DNA from 3 places in the Pseudoalteromonas sp. S3260 genome. Region 2 is predicted to be linked to each of the others. Evidence: predicted binding sites of a transcription regulator. Region 2 holds the regulator's gene; each other region holds the start of a gene.
The links. Region 2 encodes FliA, which starts transcription of late flagellar genes. Its sites were predicted from a motif close to CTAAAGNTNNNNNNNNNNNNGCCGATA; they were not measured.

Region 1 (4,291 bases), on a different contig from region 2:
AACGTTGGAGTGATCCTGCTTTTGTACGGAACTTTTCATGGTTTGCAGATGACAAATACTGGGAGCAACAAATTTTAGCGCTTAAAGAGCAGTTTGCAGCTTTGCAAGAAGCCCCGTTAAAATTATTGCCATAATATTTTTATTTAAAAAGAAGTATAACGAGATATTCATGCTTAAAAAATTAAAACTAAGTTTACTGATCCTATGTTTACCTTTTGCAGCATTAGCTGCTAACTTTGAAGCGGGTAATCAATACACTGTAATTGATGTTGAAAAAAGTAAAACCCCGAATGTAACCGAGTTTTTCTCTTTCTATTGCCCACATTGTTTTAAATTTGAGCCGGTAGCCAAAGGGATTGCAGAAAACTTACCTGAAGGGGCTGAATTTGTAAAAAATCATGTCAACTTTTTGGGAGGCGTTTCACCACAAGCGCAAAGTAATTTAAGCTTTGCTTACTTAATCGCAAAGAAACACGGTCAAGCTGAAGCGGTAACAGCGCAAATTTTTAAAAGCATTCATATACAACGTGCGCCATTAACTGAAATTAAAGACGTTAAAAAGTTATTAGAGCTTAATGCTATTGATAACACGACGTTTGATAACGACATCGCCAGTTTGCCTATCATAGCAGCTGAACGTGCCATGCAAGATAAGCAGAATAAATATTCTGAACTTGGTGCATTAACTGGCGTGCCTACATTTATCGTAAATGACAAATATAAAATCAATATTAATACAATCAAGAGCCAACAAGAACTTGATGAGTTAATTAGCTTTTTACTAAAACTATAATTTTTGGAGCACCACAATAATGATCAAATTAGTTAAAGCAGGGTTACTTGCTGTATTACTCCCTTTAGCTGCAACCAGTTTTGCTGCCACTTACGAAGAGGGCGTGCATTACGATGTCGTCTCTGATCGTGCAACCAGAAAACCAGAAGTAAAAGAGTTTTTCTCTTTTTACTGTCCTGCATGTAATAACATGGAACCACTGCTGGCCGAGATCAAACCTAAGCTAGATAAAAACGTAAAGTTTAAGAAAAGCCATGTAGATTTTGTGGGTGTACGTGACCCAGAACATCAAACCATGATCAGCCAAGCATTAGCTACAGCTGAAGTACTACCTCAAAAAGATAAAATTATTTCAGCGATGTTTGATCATATCCATGCAAAGCGCGCTCGTTTTAATGAGCTTGCAGATGTAAAAGATGTATTTTTAGCTCAAGGCGTAGATGGCGACAAGTTTGATAAATTATTTGAAAGCTTCTCGGTACGTACACTTAGCTCTAAAATGAAACGTGACCAAGATTACTTTAAAGGCAAAGGGGCACTACGTGGCGTTCCTACGTTTATCGTTAATGGTAAATACAAGCTTAACTTAGGTGGTGAGTCAGGCATTTCATCGCCAGAAGATGTAAGCGCACTCATTAATTACTTAGCAAATAAATAAGTAGTTTGGTTAAATAACAAAGCTCCTTAAGGAGCTTTTTTATTCTTACAACGTGCGCTGTTTAATGCTTTTTTTATTTACGTTGTAAAAACACACCAGATTCAATGTGGTGTGTATAAGGGAACTGATCAAATATTGCAAAGCGCTTAACCTCGTGGGTTTGCGTTAAGTGTTCAAGGTCACGCTCTAATGTGTCTGGGTTACATGAGATATAAATAATATTTTCATAATTAGCCACTAAGTCACACGTAAGCGTGTCCATGCCTGCTCTAGGCGGGTCGACTAAGATGGTTTGGCAGTTGTAACTACTCAAGTCAATGCCATCTAAGCGAGAGAAAGTACGCTCGCCTTTCATTGCCTGAGTAAACTCTTCGCTCGACATGCGAATAATATCTAAGTTAGTTACTTGGTTTTGAGCAATATTATATTGCGCTGAATGCACAGACGATTTTGATATTTCTGTTGCCAGCACTTTATTAAATGAGCCCGCAAGTGCAATTGAAAAGTTTCCGTTACCACAATACAGCTCTAGTAAATCATTGTTTAGTGGTTTACATAACTCTTGTGCCCACTCCAACATCTTAATATTTACCTTCGCATTAGGCTGAGTAAAGCTATTTTCTACCTGCTGATAGATTAGCTCTTGGCCATTCACCATTAAGCGCTCAGTAACAAAGTCATCGCCCAATTTTTCTTTTTGCTTACGTGCACGGCCAATAAAGTCAATTTTGTATTGGCTGCTTAGCTTTTCCTTTAAGGCATTGATCTCAGTTAACCAGTGTTCATCAAGTGGCTTGTGATAAAGCAAGCTCACTAAAATTTCACCACTGAGGGTTGATAAATAATCTATTTGAAATAGCTTACGACGTAGTACTTCGCAGTCTTTTAAATTATCAATCATCACCTGCATAATTTCACCTACTAAAGGAGCTGCAGGGTCAAAGATATCAACACGTATTTTATCTTTTGTTTGTTGATCAAACATAATATGAAACAGATCGTCACCATCGTGCCATACTCTAAATTCTGCACGTTGGCGGTAGTTAATGGGCTCAGAGCTAAATACTTCTAACTGTTTTACACCAAAACGTTGAAATTGCTCTGTAATACGCTGCTCTTTTTCATTTAATTGTGCATCGTACTGCGTGGTATCTATATTTATAACTGCCATTAACGGTATAACCTTATCGTTGAGATCTGTTTATCGGCGCTATTGTAGGGAGCGAAGCGTATTTGTCTAGTTTTGATCAAATATAGTGAGCTTTTTTTGAGCATTTTACTACAGTATAGGCTTACTTGGCCGATATAAGGGTAAGTCTAAATAGGAGTCTTCTCATGAAAATAGGTAACTTTAGTTTTGTTCCAAACAGTAATGCTAATAAATACAATACTAAACAAGCAATGCCACAGCCTAAAATAGACTCGCCACCAACCAGTTATCAGCAACGAGGAAAAGAACTGGCTGCTGCCGTATTAGGTGACAAAATGGCAAAAGAATTAGGTTTGCCGGTCGCTGAAACCAAAAAAGACAAACCACTGTTTGATTTTAATGAAGTCGTAAAAAATGTTTTAGACTTTGTTACAAGCTCGGTAAAAAAAGCCAAAGCCAATGGTGCCGATAACGACAAACTACAAGATATGCTAAATCAGGCACGTAAAGGAGTGCAGACGGGTGTTGATGAGGCTGTGGATGAATTAAAAGGCATGGGCGTATTTAATCAAGAACTTGAAGAGGGTATTGATAAATCTAAAGAGGGTATCTTTAGTGGCCTCGATAAATTTGAGCAGAACTTATTTAACCCACAACCTGCAAGCGTAACTGTTAGTCAGGCGCAATATGTAAGTTTAAGCAATAGTGCTGATTATACATTTACCACAGCAGAAGGTGATGAGGTGAGTATTAGCTTTGCAGATGCTTACCAATCGCAATCATCTAGTCGCTATCAAAAAACAGATGATTCACAATCATTTAGTACGCAATTTTCTGAATCCCGTGAGCTCTCTTTCTCGATGTCAGTAAACGGTGAGCTTAATGAAGACGAGCAGCAAGCCATAAATGATTTAATGGCAGAGTTACAAGATGTAAGTAAAACCTTTTTCAGTGGTGATTTAGACAAAGCATTTGAACAAGCCCAAGAACTCAGTTTAGGGAATGAACAGCTGGTGGCATTCTCAATGGACTTACGTCAAAGCAAAACCGTTGCTGCCATTAAAGAGTATGAACAAATTAAGCCAACATCAGAAAAAGCCATTGCCGAAACTGTTGCCCCTTTTAATGATGATCTAAAATCGGCTTACTCTAAAGCGCAAACCCTAGGATTAGAAAGTCAGCTATCAGGTATCATTCAATGGCTAAATCAAGATCAACAAGAAATAGATAAACTGGTTGATTACACTAACACCATGTTTGAAAACTTAGGTAAATTAAACGCCGCTACTGCAAAGCTAGGCACTGAGTAAAACTACTTTCTTTTACAAAAGCCACATGGCAAACTGCCGTTCTTAGTAAAGAGTAGGAATGGTAGTTTGTCAGCGCACATCATGGTATTTGATTCAGGTATAGGTGGAACCACCGTGCTTGAGCATATTCAGCAAAGCATTCCTCATGCTCAATACAGCTATTTTATGGATAATGCATTATTGCCATATGGCGCACAGTCGCAACAAACCATCATTCATCGCCTGTGTGGATTGATTCAATTTATTAAAGATGAGTCACTAAATGTCGACTTAATTGTTATAGCCTGCAATACCGCCTCAACATCAGCGTTAAGTTCGGTACGTCAAATTACCGATATTCCTATTGTTGGGGTAGTACCTGCAATTAAACCCGCAGCGCA
Region 2 (4,291 bases):
CCACTAACAACGAAATTCTTCGCCAAGGTGGTGTTTATGCACTAGTAGGCCCAACAGGGGTAGGTAAAACCACCACAGTTGCAAAACTGGCAGCATTGGGTGCACAAAAATACGGTGCCGATAAAGTAGCGCTTATTACGACTGATACCTACCGTATTGGTGCTTATGAGCAGCTAGCAACGTATGGTCGTATTATAGGTTGTGGCGTTAAACAAGTTAAAGATGCAAATGAATTAGCAGAAGTTTTATACCATTTACGAAATAAACGCCTAGTTTTAATTGATACAGCAGGAATGAGTCAGCGAGATTTGCGTTTAACTGAGCAGCTTAATACCTTAATGCGTAATCAGCGTGTAGATATACGTAGTTATTTAGTATTAAGTGCTACAGCACAAATTAACGTATTACAAGAAACAGTAAGGCATTTTAAAAAAGTACAGCTAAGTGGATGTATTTTTACTAAGTTAGATGAGTCATTGAGTTTAGGTGAGATTATTAGTATTGCGATTCAAAATCGTCTCCCAATAGGGTATCTTACTAACGGCCAGCGAGTACCAGAAGATATTAGAGTGGCAAATGCCGAAAAACTAGTAAAAAAAGCTGAGCAATTGTATTTGAAAAGAATAAAAGCACAACAATCACGACACCAATCAGTGGCGTCGAGCACAGTAGAGATGTATGATTAACACAGTTTTAGATCAAGCAAGCGGCCTTCGCAAAATGAGCAACAATAATAACGGCGTAAAAGTTATCGCTGTCACCGGCGGCAAAGGTGGAGTAGGTAAAACAAACGTATCCCTTAACACGGCAATCGCGCTAGGCCAACAAGGCAAACGAGTGCTGGTTTTAGATGCTGATTTAGGGTTAGCTAATTGTGATGTTATGCTTGGACTGCGTGTAGAGCGCAATTTATCTCATGTTTTATCAGGTGAGTGTGAACTTGAAGATATTTTAGTTGAAGGCCCTGCAGGTGTAAAAATAGTACCTGCAACATCGGGTTCGCAAAGTATGGTTGAGTTATCACCCTCAGAGCACGCTGGACTTATTCGTGCATTTAGCGAGCTTAACACTGATTTTGATATTTTAATTGTTGATACCGCTGCGGGTATTTCTGACATGGTATTGAGCTTTTCTCGTGCCGCACAGGATGTGGTTGTGGTGGTATGTGATGAGCCAACATCAATTACCGATGCCTATGCGCTCATTAAAGTACTGAGCCGTGAGCACGGCGTATACAAATTTAAAATTGTTGCCAACATGGTGCGTAGCTTACGTGAAGGGCAGGAATTATTTGCTAAACTTTCAAAAGTAACCGACCGATTTTTAGATATATCAATGGAGCTGGTTGCAACAGTTCCTTATGATGAGAATATGCGCAAATCAACGCGTCGCCAAAAAGTGATAGTTGAAGTTTTTCCAGGATCTCCTGCTGCGATTGCTTTTAAAACACTGGCGACAAAAATTACTAAGTGGCCAACACCTAGTCAAGCCTCGGGTCATTTAGAGTTTTTTATTGAGAAGCTAGTTAGTAAATAATAATAACAATACCGGTGAATAGAGCTATGGGATATCAGTCAACACAGAGTTTAAATATGATTGTTGAAAAGCATGCCTCGTTAGTCAAGAAAGTGGCGTGCCATTTAATTGCTCGTTTACCGGCCAGTGTGCAGCTAGATGATTTAATTCAATCGGGTATGATTGGTTTAATTGAAGCTTCAAAAAACTTTGATGCAAGCAAAGGCGCAAGCTTTGAAACCTTTGCTGGTATTCGTATTCGTGGTGCGATGATAGACGAAATGCGCCGAGGCGATTGGGTTCCACGTTCAGTTCACAGAAAAAGCCGTTTGGTTGCAGAGACTATTGTTGCGCTTGAGAACAGTTTAAACCGTGAACCTAAAGATAGTGAAGTTGCTGAAAAACTTGAAATTTCGCTAAATGAGTACCATCATATTTTAAACGATGTAAATGTAAGCAAAGTGTTAGGCATTGAAGACCTTGGTATAGATGATGATGTGATTACACCTCATAGCCAAGATTTAGCACTAGACAAACCGTTCAATAATGTTAAAAATGAACGGTTTAATGAGTCTTTACTCAGTGCAATAAAGTCGTTACCTGAAAAAGATGCAATGGTGCTTTCTTTGTACTACAACGATGAGATGAATTTAAAAGAAATTGGGCATATACTCGATGTAAGTGAATCGCGTGTAAGTCAGATACATGGTCAGGCGATGATTAAGCTTAAAGCAAAAATCAATGACTGGATAAACTAGAAGTAAGTAAATAAAGGTTCAGGCCTCACTGGAGGATGTTTTGGATAAAAACATTAAAATTCTTGTTGTTGATGATTTCTCAACAATGAGACGTATTATTAAAAACCTGTTGCGCGATTTAGGTTTTACCAATGTTCAAGAAGCAGATGACGGCTCAACTGCTTTGCCTATGTTGCAAAATCAAGCGTTTGATTTTGTTGTAACAGATTGGAATATGCCAGGCATGCAAGGTATTGATCTTTTAAGGGCAATTCGAGCTGATGAAAAATTAAAGCATATTCCTGTTTTAATGGTTACAGCAGAAGCTAAAAAAGAACAAATAATTGCTGCGGCCCAAGCAGGTGTTAATGGCTATATTGTTAAACCATTTACTGCAGGTACATTGAAAACTAAATTAGAAAAAGTGTTCGAACGCTTAGGTTAATGAGAGGGAGAGGCTTATGTCAGCACCTGCTGCGCCTCAGATTACTTTAGAACAAGCTCGCCAGTTAGTGGTTTTTTTAGAAAATGGTGAGCAAGATAAAGCGAATCAGTTAATTTTAGAAACAGCTTCACAAGAGCAATCACAGCTATTTGCTGAGGTGGGTAAGTTGACGCGTCAACTGCACGAAGCTTTAAAGAGTTTCGAGTTAGACACGCGTTTAACAGACATTACCACTGATGCCATCCCTGACGCAAAAAAACGCCTTAACTATGTCATGGAAATGACAGAAAACGCAGCCAATAAGACAATGGATGCGGTTGAAGCAAGCTTACCATTAGCACAAGAAATCGCTGACGAAATAGCTGATATCAAGCCAACGTGGGATCGCTTAATGAACCGCGAAATAGAGCTTGGTGAGTTTAAATCACTTTGTCATAGTATTGATAAGTTTATGAACAGCTCTCATCATAAAACTGATGAGTTGCAAATGTTGATGACCAATGTATTGATGGCTCAAGACTATCAAGATTTAACTGGTCAGGTTATTCGTCGTGTTATTGAACTTGTGCGTGAAGTTGAAGAAAGCTTAATCCACTTGTTAACTGCATTTGCAGCACAAGGTGAAGTTGAGCCAGCACAACTGACCGAACAACCAGAAGAAACAGAAGATTCCATTGTTGCACAAACACTAGCAGGCCCAGAAGGGCCTATTATTGATAAAGAATCGCGTAATGATGTTGTATCTGATCAAGATGAAGTTGATGATCTATTATCAAGTTTGGGCTTCTAATAGGAGAGTGCTGCATGAGCTTTGAAGTCGATGAAGATATTTTACAAGACTTTTTAGTAGAGGCCGGAGAAATCCTTGAGCTTTTATCTGAACAGTTAGTAGAACTGGAAAACAACCCAGGTGATACTGAACTACTAAACGCAATATTTCGTGGTTTCCACACTGTAAAAGGTGGCGCCGGCTTTTTGGCAATGACAGAGCTTGTTGATGCATGTCATGGTGCTGAAAACGTGTTTGATTTATTGCGCCAAGGTGTAAGAACAGTTAACTCTGAATTAATGGATGTAATTTTACAAGCACTCGACACCATTAATGAAATGTTTGCCACAATTAAAAATCGTGACCAACCAGAACCTGCTGATCCAGAGTTACTTGCAGTCCTTCATAAACTTGGACAACCACCGACGGCAGAAGAGCTTGCTGGCGATTCTGTAGTTGAAGACACAGCCCCTGTTGAAACTCCCTCGGTAGAACCTGAACCTGTAGCTGAGCAGCCAAGCAATGATGCGGAAGAAGATCCGTTTGCTTTTGATGAATTATTTAGCGGCCCAGATAGCAGTAGCTCAGACTCTCAGATTGATGAAATAACTGAAGATGAATTCGAAAGCTTACTTGATGAGTTACATGGTAAAGGTCAAGCTCCACAAGAAGAACAGTCCTCATCAAGTGATAATGATGTCAGTGGCGATATAACTGACGATGAATTTGATAGCTTATTAGATGAGCTTCATGGTGTTGGTAGTTTTGGCGAAGTCACTCAAAACGCCCCAAGCACACCACAGCAAGCACCATCGGCTCCTGTGG
Region 3 (4,291 bases), on a different contig from region 2:
AGCCGTTAGAGCGTGAACAGCTAGAAAAAATGGCGCAGCAATTGCAGGAGTTTATGGGTGAAATGAACCGTAGCTTACAGTTTCAGGTAGACGAGGACTCTGGCCGCGATGTAATTAAAGTGCTAGATAAAGACACTGGCGATATTATTAAACAATATCCATCGGAAGAGGTGTTAAATTTAGTGTCTAAGTTATCTGAAACTGCGGGCTTATTGATAGATCACACTGTATAGCGCCTAAATGGTGGCTTAATTTTTCATTTAAATAGTTATTAAAGAGGGTAATATGGCTATTTCGTTTACAGGGTTAGGCTCAGGCTTACAAGTATCAGAAATTGTAGGTGCATTGGTAAATGCCGAAAAAGCGCCTTTTGAATCACGTTTAAATAGAAAAGAAGCTAACTTAACTACCGATATTTCCGCTGTGGGTGCACTTAAGGCGGCACTTGTAAAAGTGCAAGAATCTATGACCGCGCTTGGCAAGGTCGATAACTACCAAAAGCGCACAGCATCGGGTAATGATGATTTTATATCTCTTAGCTCAAACAAAGACGCCGAGCCAGGCAGTTATAATGTAAAAGTTGATGCACTGGCACAAGCCCATAAGTTATCGTCTCCTGCATTTGCTGCCGATGAGGCGATTGGTGGTGGTGTGATTACTATTAGCTCTGGAGATAACAGTTTTTCGACTGTGCTGTCGCCTACTAATACACTGGAAGATTTAAGAGACCAAATAAATAACGGCCCATACACTGGCTCTGACTCTAATGACTCTGTGGTAGCAACGATAGTAACCAGTGATGCAGGTCAACATTTGGTTTTAACCAGTAAACAAACCGGTGAAGAAAACGCCATTACCATTACCGTACAAGATAGCGATGGTAACAATACCGATGTAGGCGGGCTCTCTCGCTTAGCCTATGACGTGTCTGATGCGGCCCCTGCAAACCATACGACTAATTTAACTGAGGTAAATGCGGCGCAAAATGCTCACATAACCATTGATGGTACTTTAATTACTTCAAGTAGTACGAACGAGTTTAAAAGTGTTATTGATGGCGTAGATATTACGGCTAAAAAAACCCAAGGTATTGATGATGACGTAAGTACATTAACAGTAAAAGAAAACAACAATAATATTAAAGCTGGACTTGATGGGTTTGTTAAAAGTTACAATGAGCTGTTAGAGCTAAGTAAGAATTTAGGTAAATCTGGCGAGGATGGCGCTGGCGTAATGGCGGGTGATTCTCTGCTACGTGGTGTTATGTCAAAGTTAAGGCAAGAAATTACCAACAGTGTTGACTTGGGCGATGGTAACTCTTTATCGCTATCGCAGTTGGGTGTTGAAGCCGACAGATACGGTAAGTTAAGCTTAGATAGCGAACGCTTAGACGAGCAAGTAAAAAATGATGTTGATTTAGTGCAGCAGTTTTTTGTAGGTAAAAATACTGACGAAGGTGGTTTTGCCCAATCGTTTGATGAGTTAATGAACTTTTATACTAAGTCAGATGGTTTAATTCAAAACAGAATAGAAAGTAAAGAAGGGCAGCTGCGCGATATTGATGACGAGCGCGTGTCGTTTGCGCGTAAAATGGAGTCACTAGAGTCGCGCTTGTACGCGCAGTACAATAGTATGGATTTATTGGTGGCAGGCTTAAATTCAACCAGTAGCTATATTCAAGCGCAGTTAGACAATATGCCAGGTGTGGTAAGGCAGTCTAAATAATATGTATTATTGATTTAAAAAGGCCGCTAAGTATTTAACTTAGCGGCCTTTTTATTGTGTGCCACTTAGTGTGCTTGGTGATGGTATGCTAAGGGTTGGTTTTTACTGTTAAGTCGACTTATAAGCGTTTATGGCTTTATCCGACTTTTTATGTTTGAGTATCGCATTAAACGACTCTACTTTTTGGTTTTCTGCGGTTGCTAAAATCATATTAATTTGCGTTTGCAGTACACTTAACTCATCAACACTTGGCGGTGAGGTACTTTCGCACCAATTTACTAAGTGTTTATTTAATAACTCAAGCGAATTAGCAGCACCATCGGCCCTGTTGCTATTAACTTGAGCTTGAAGCTCGCAGAGTAATTGTTTAATTTGCTCTGCGGCTTGTGTTGACTTTTTTGGCATAGTTATTAAATAGCCGGCATACGTTGGTCGGCAGGAATACCCTCCCAACCCTCTTTAATTTCTTTAACAATACCCGAAACCTCTGTAAGTGCTTCAACATCATTGTTGATATTTGCTTGTACTAAGCGGCGTTGGCAGTAATCATATAATGCCAATAAGTTGTTAGAAATGCTTGGGTCTTGCTCTACTTCTAAGTTTAAAGAGTCTTGCAAGGCACCAAATAACAAAATACAGGCTGATATGTTTTCACCTTTTTTAGCTATTTCTTTGCGCTCAATAAACCCTTTTGTAGCTGCTAAACGGCCGATAATATTACTAAATATAAGGTTTATTTGTTCGTAAGGAGTCATTTCGGCAATGCTACTAGCGCGAACTTGACCGTATTTTTTTACTGAGATGTGAGCCATGGAAAATCCTAAAATTTAAAGCAATAAAATTATGTGAAAGCTATTATAAAAACTTATATAAAAAATCAATATAGCTTTTATACTTCTATAAGAATAAAGCAATATTAATGCCAAGCATTTTCGCTTATTTATGTATCGGCATTTATGGTCACAACTTAAGTAAACAATTTAAATTAATTATAAATATAATAATAATACAGGATGAACTTGCTTAATAAAGAGGGTGGCAGCATTTTGTTAACTAATTATTTTCATTCCAGTACTAATTACCTAGCCTTTAAGGGGTGGTATTTACTTGATGTGTCTGTTTTTTGGCGTTAATGTCAAAAAATCGCCGCTATTACTTGCATCAAAATCCAACTGGCTTACAATTTGATTAATAAAACAAATTAGTGAAATAAATGGCTCGCTAAAAAATGATCTTAATTTTAGATAATAATAATAATCGCTCTATTGGATTATATGCATCCCTTACTTTTATTGGTGAGGCGGTACAGTTGCAAACAGAAGCTGACTTTGAACAGGCATGTAGTCACTATCAAAATAAAGAATGTATTGTGGTATTAGGGGCGCTGCAATCTTTAGACCATGAAAGTTTAATTAAACGCTATCCGACTTTCCCTTTTTTACTCATTGGTGAAACGCTTAAACCGCTACTGAGTCTCGCTAATGTTGTGGGATTGATATGTGAGCCATTTACTCATGAAGTAACGACCCAGCTATTACATGACTGTCAGCAATATCAGCGCATGTTGCCTCACGAGCATAAACATAACAAAGAAAAAAGCACCTTTGATGGCCTTGTAGGTGAAACCAAAGCCGTAAAAGATTTACGCTTTTTAATTACTCAAGTTGCTAAAACCGATGCTAACGTACTTATTTTAGGAGAGTCGGGCACAGGTAAAGAAGTAGTTGCTCGTAACGTACATCTGCTTTCTAAGCGTAACAAAGGCCCATTTGTACCAGTAAACTGTGGGGCAATTCCTGCAGAGCTACTAGAAAGTGAACTATTTGGTCATGAAAAAGGCGCGTTTACTGGGGCTATTTCAGCACGAAAAGGCCGTTTTGAGTTAGCGCAAGGTGGCACGCTATTTTTAGATGAAATTGGTGATATGCCGCTGCAAATGCAGGTTAAGTTACTACGTGTACTACAAGAGCGTAGCTATGAGCGCGTTGGTGGTACCAAAGCGATTCAAGCTGATGTGCGTGTGATTGCTGCAACCCACCGTGACCTTGAAAGCATGATAGAAAAAGGCTCATTTAGAGAAGATTTATACTATCGCTTAAATGTTTTTCCTATTGAGAGTCCATCTCTTGCTCAACGCGCAGAAGACATCCCTTTGCTACTTAAAGAGCTAATGCGCCGCGTAAATGAGCAAAGCGGTACTACGGCTAAGTTTACAGAGCGTGCTATTGATAGTTTAAAAGAGCATTCTTGGCCGGGTAATATTCGTGAGCTGGCGAACCTTGTTGAACGCATGGTTATTATGTTTCCAGATAAGGTTGTGGATGTTCCTGATTTACCCAATAAATACCGCTACATTGAAGTTGAAGCCTATGAGCCACAGTACCCAGAAGAGCTGATGGAGCGTGATGCCTTTAATGATATTTTTAGTGGCGGATTTAGCGAAGATGAAATAGATCTAGAAGATGATTTTGTTCAGGCTGCACCTGGTTTATTGCCCGATGAAGGTATTGAGCTTAAAGAGTACTTAGCTGAGCTTGAAATTAACTTAATCACACAGGCATTAGAG

Region 1: the regulator FliA is predicted to act here: its motif matches at 2,731-2,757, upstream of CWC14_RS15630 (DUF5610 domain-containing protein).
Region 3: the regulator FliA is predicted to act here: its motif matches at 2,671-2,697, upstream of fliS (flagellar export chaperone FliS).

What each region holds. Positions count from the first base shown of each region.
Region 1 covers NZ_PNCV01000112.1:18,995-23,285, forward strand. Annotated here, with positions in the region: gene CWC14_RS15610 (serine/threonine protein kinase) at 1-134, shown strand, start outside; gene CWC14_RS15615 (thiol:disulfide interchange protein DsbA/DsbL) at 170-793, shown strand; gene CWC14_RS15620 (thiol:disulfide interchange protein DsbA/DsbL) at 813-1,451, shown strand; gene trmA (tRNA (uridine(54)-C5)-methyltransferase TrmA) at 1,525-2,622, opposite strand; gene CWC14_RS15630 (DUF5610 domain-containing protein) at 2,787-3,911, shown strand; gene murI (glutamate racemase) at 3,978-4,291, shown strand, end outside.
Region 2 covers NZ_PNCV01000086.1:19,471-23,761, forward strand. Annotated here, with positions in the region: gene flhF (flagellar biosynthesis GTPase FlhF) at 1-686, shown strand, start outside; gene CWC14_RS14410 (MinD/ParA family ATP-binding protein) at 679-1,536, shown strand; gene CWC14_RS14415 (RNA polymerase sigma factor FliA) at 1,563-2,273, shown strand; gene cheY (chemotaxis response regulator CheY) at 2,314-2,697, shown strand; gene CWC14_RS14425 (protein phosphatase CheZ) at 2,714-3,487, shown strand; gene CWC14_RS14430 (chemotaxis protein CheA) at 3,502-4,291, shown strand, end outside.
Region 3 covers NZ_PNCV01000165.1:816-5,106, forward strand. Annotated here, with positions in the region: gene CWC14_RS17635 (flagellar protein FlaG) at 1-233, shown strand, start outside; gene fliD (flagellar filament capping protein FliD) at 286-1,725, shown strand; gene CWC14_RS17645 (hypothetical protein) at 1,834-2,130, opposite strand; gene fliS (flagellar export chaperone FliS) at 2,136-2,537, opposite strand; gene CWC14_RS17655 (sigma-54 dependent transcriptional regulator) at 2,954-4,291, shown strand, end outside.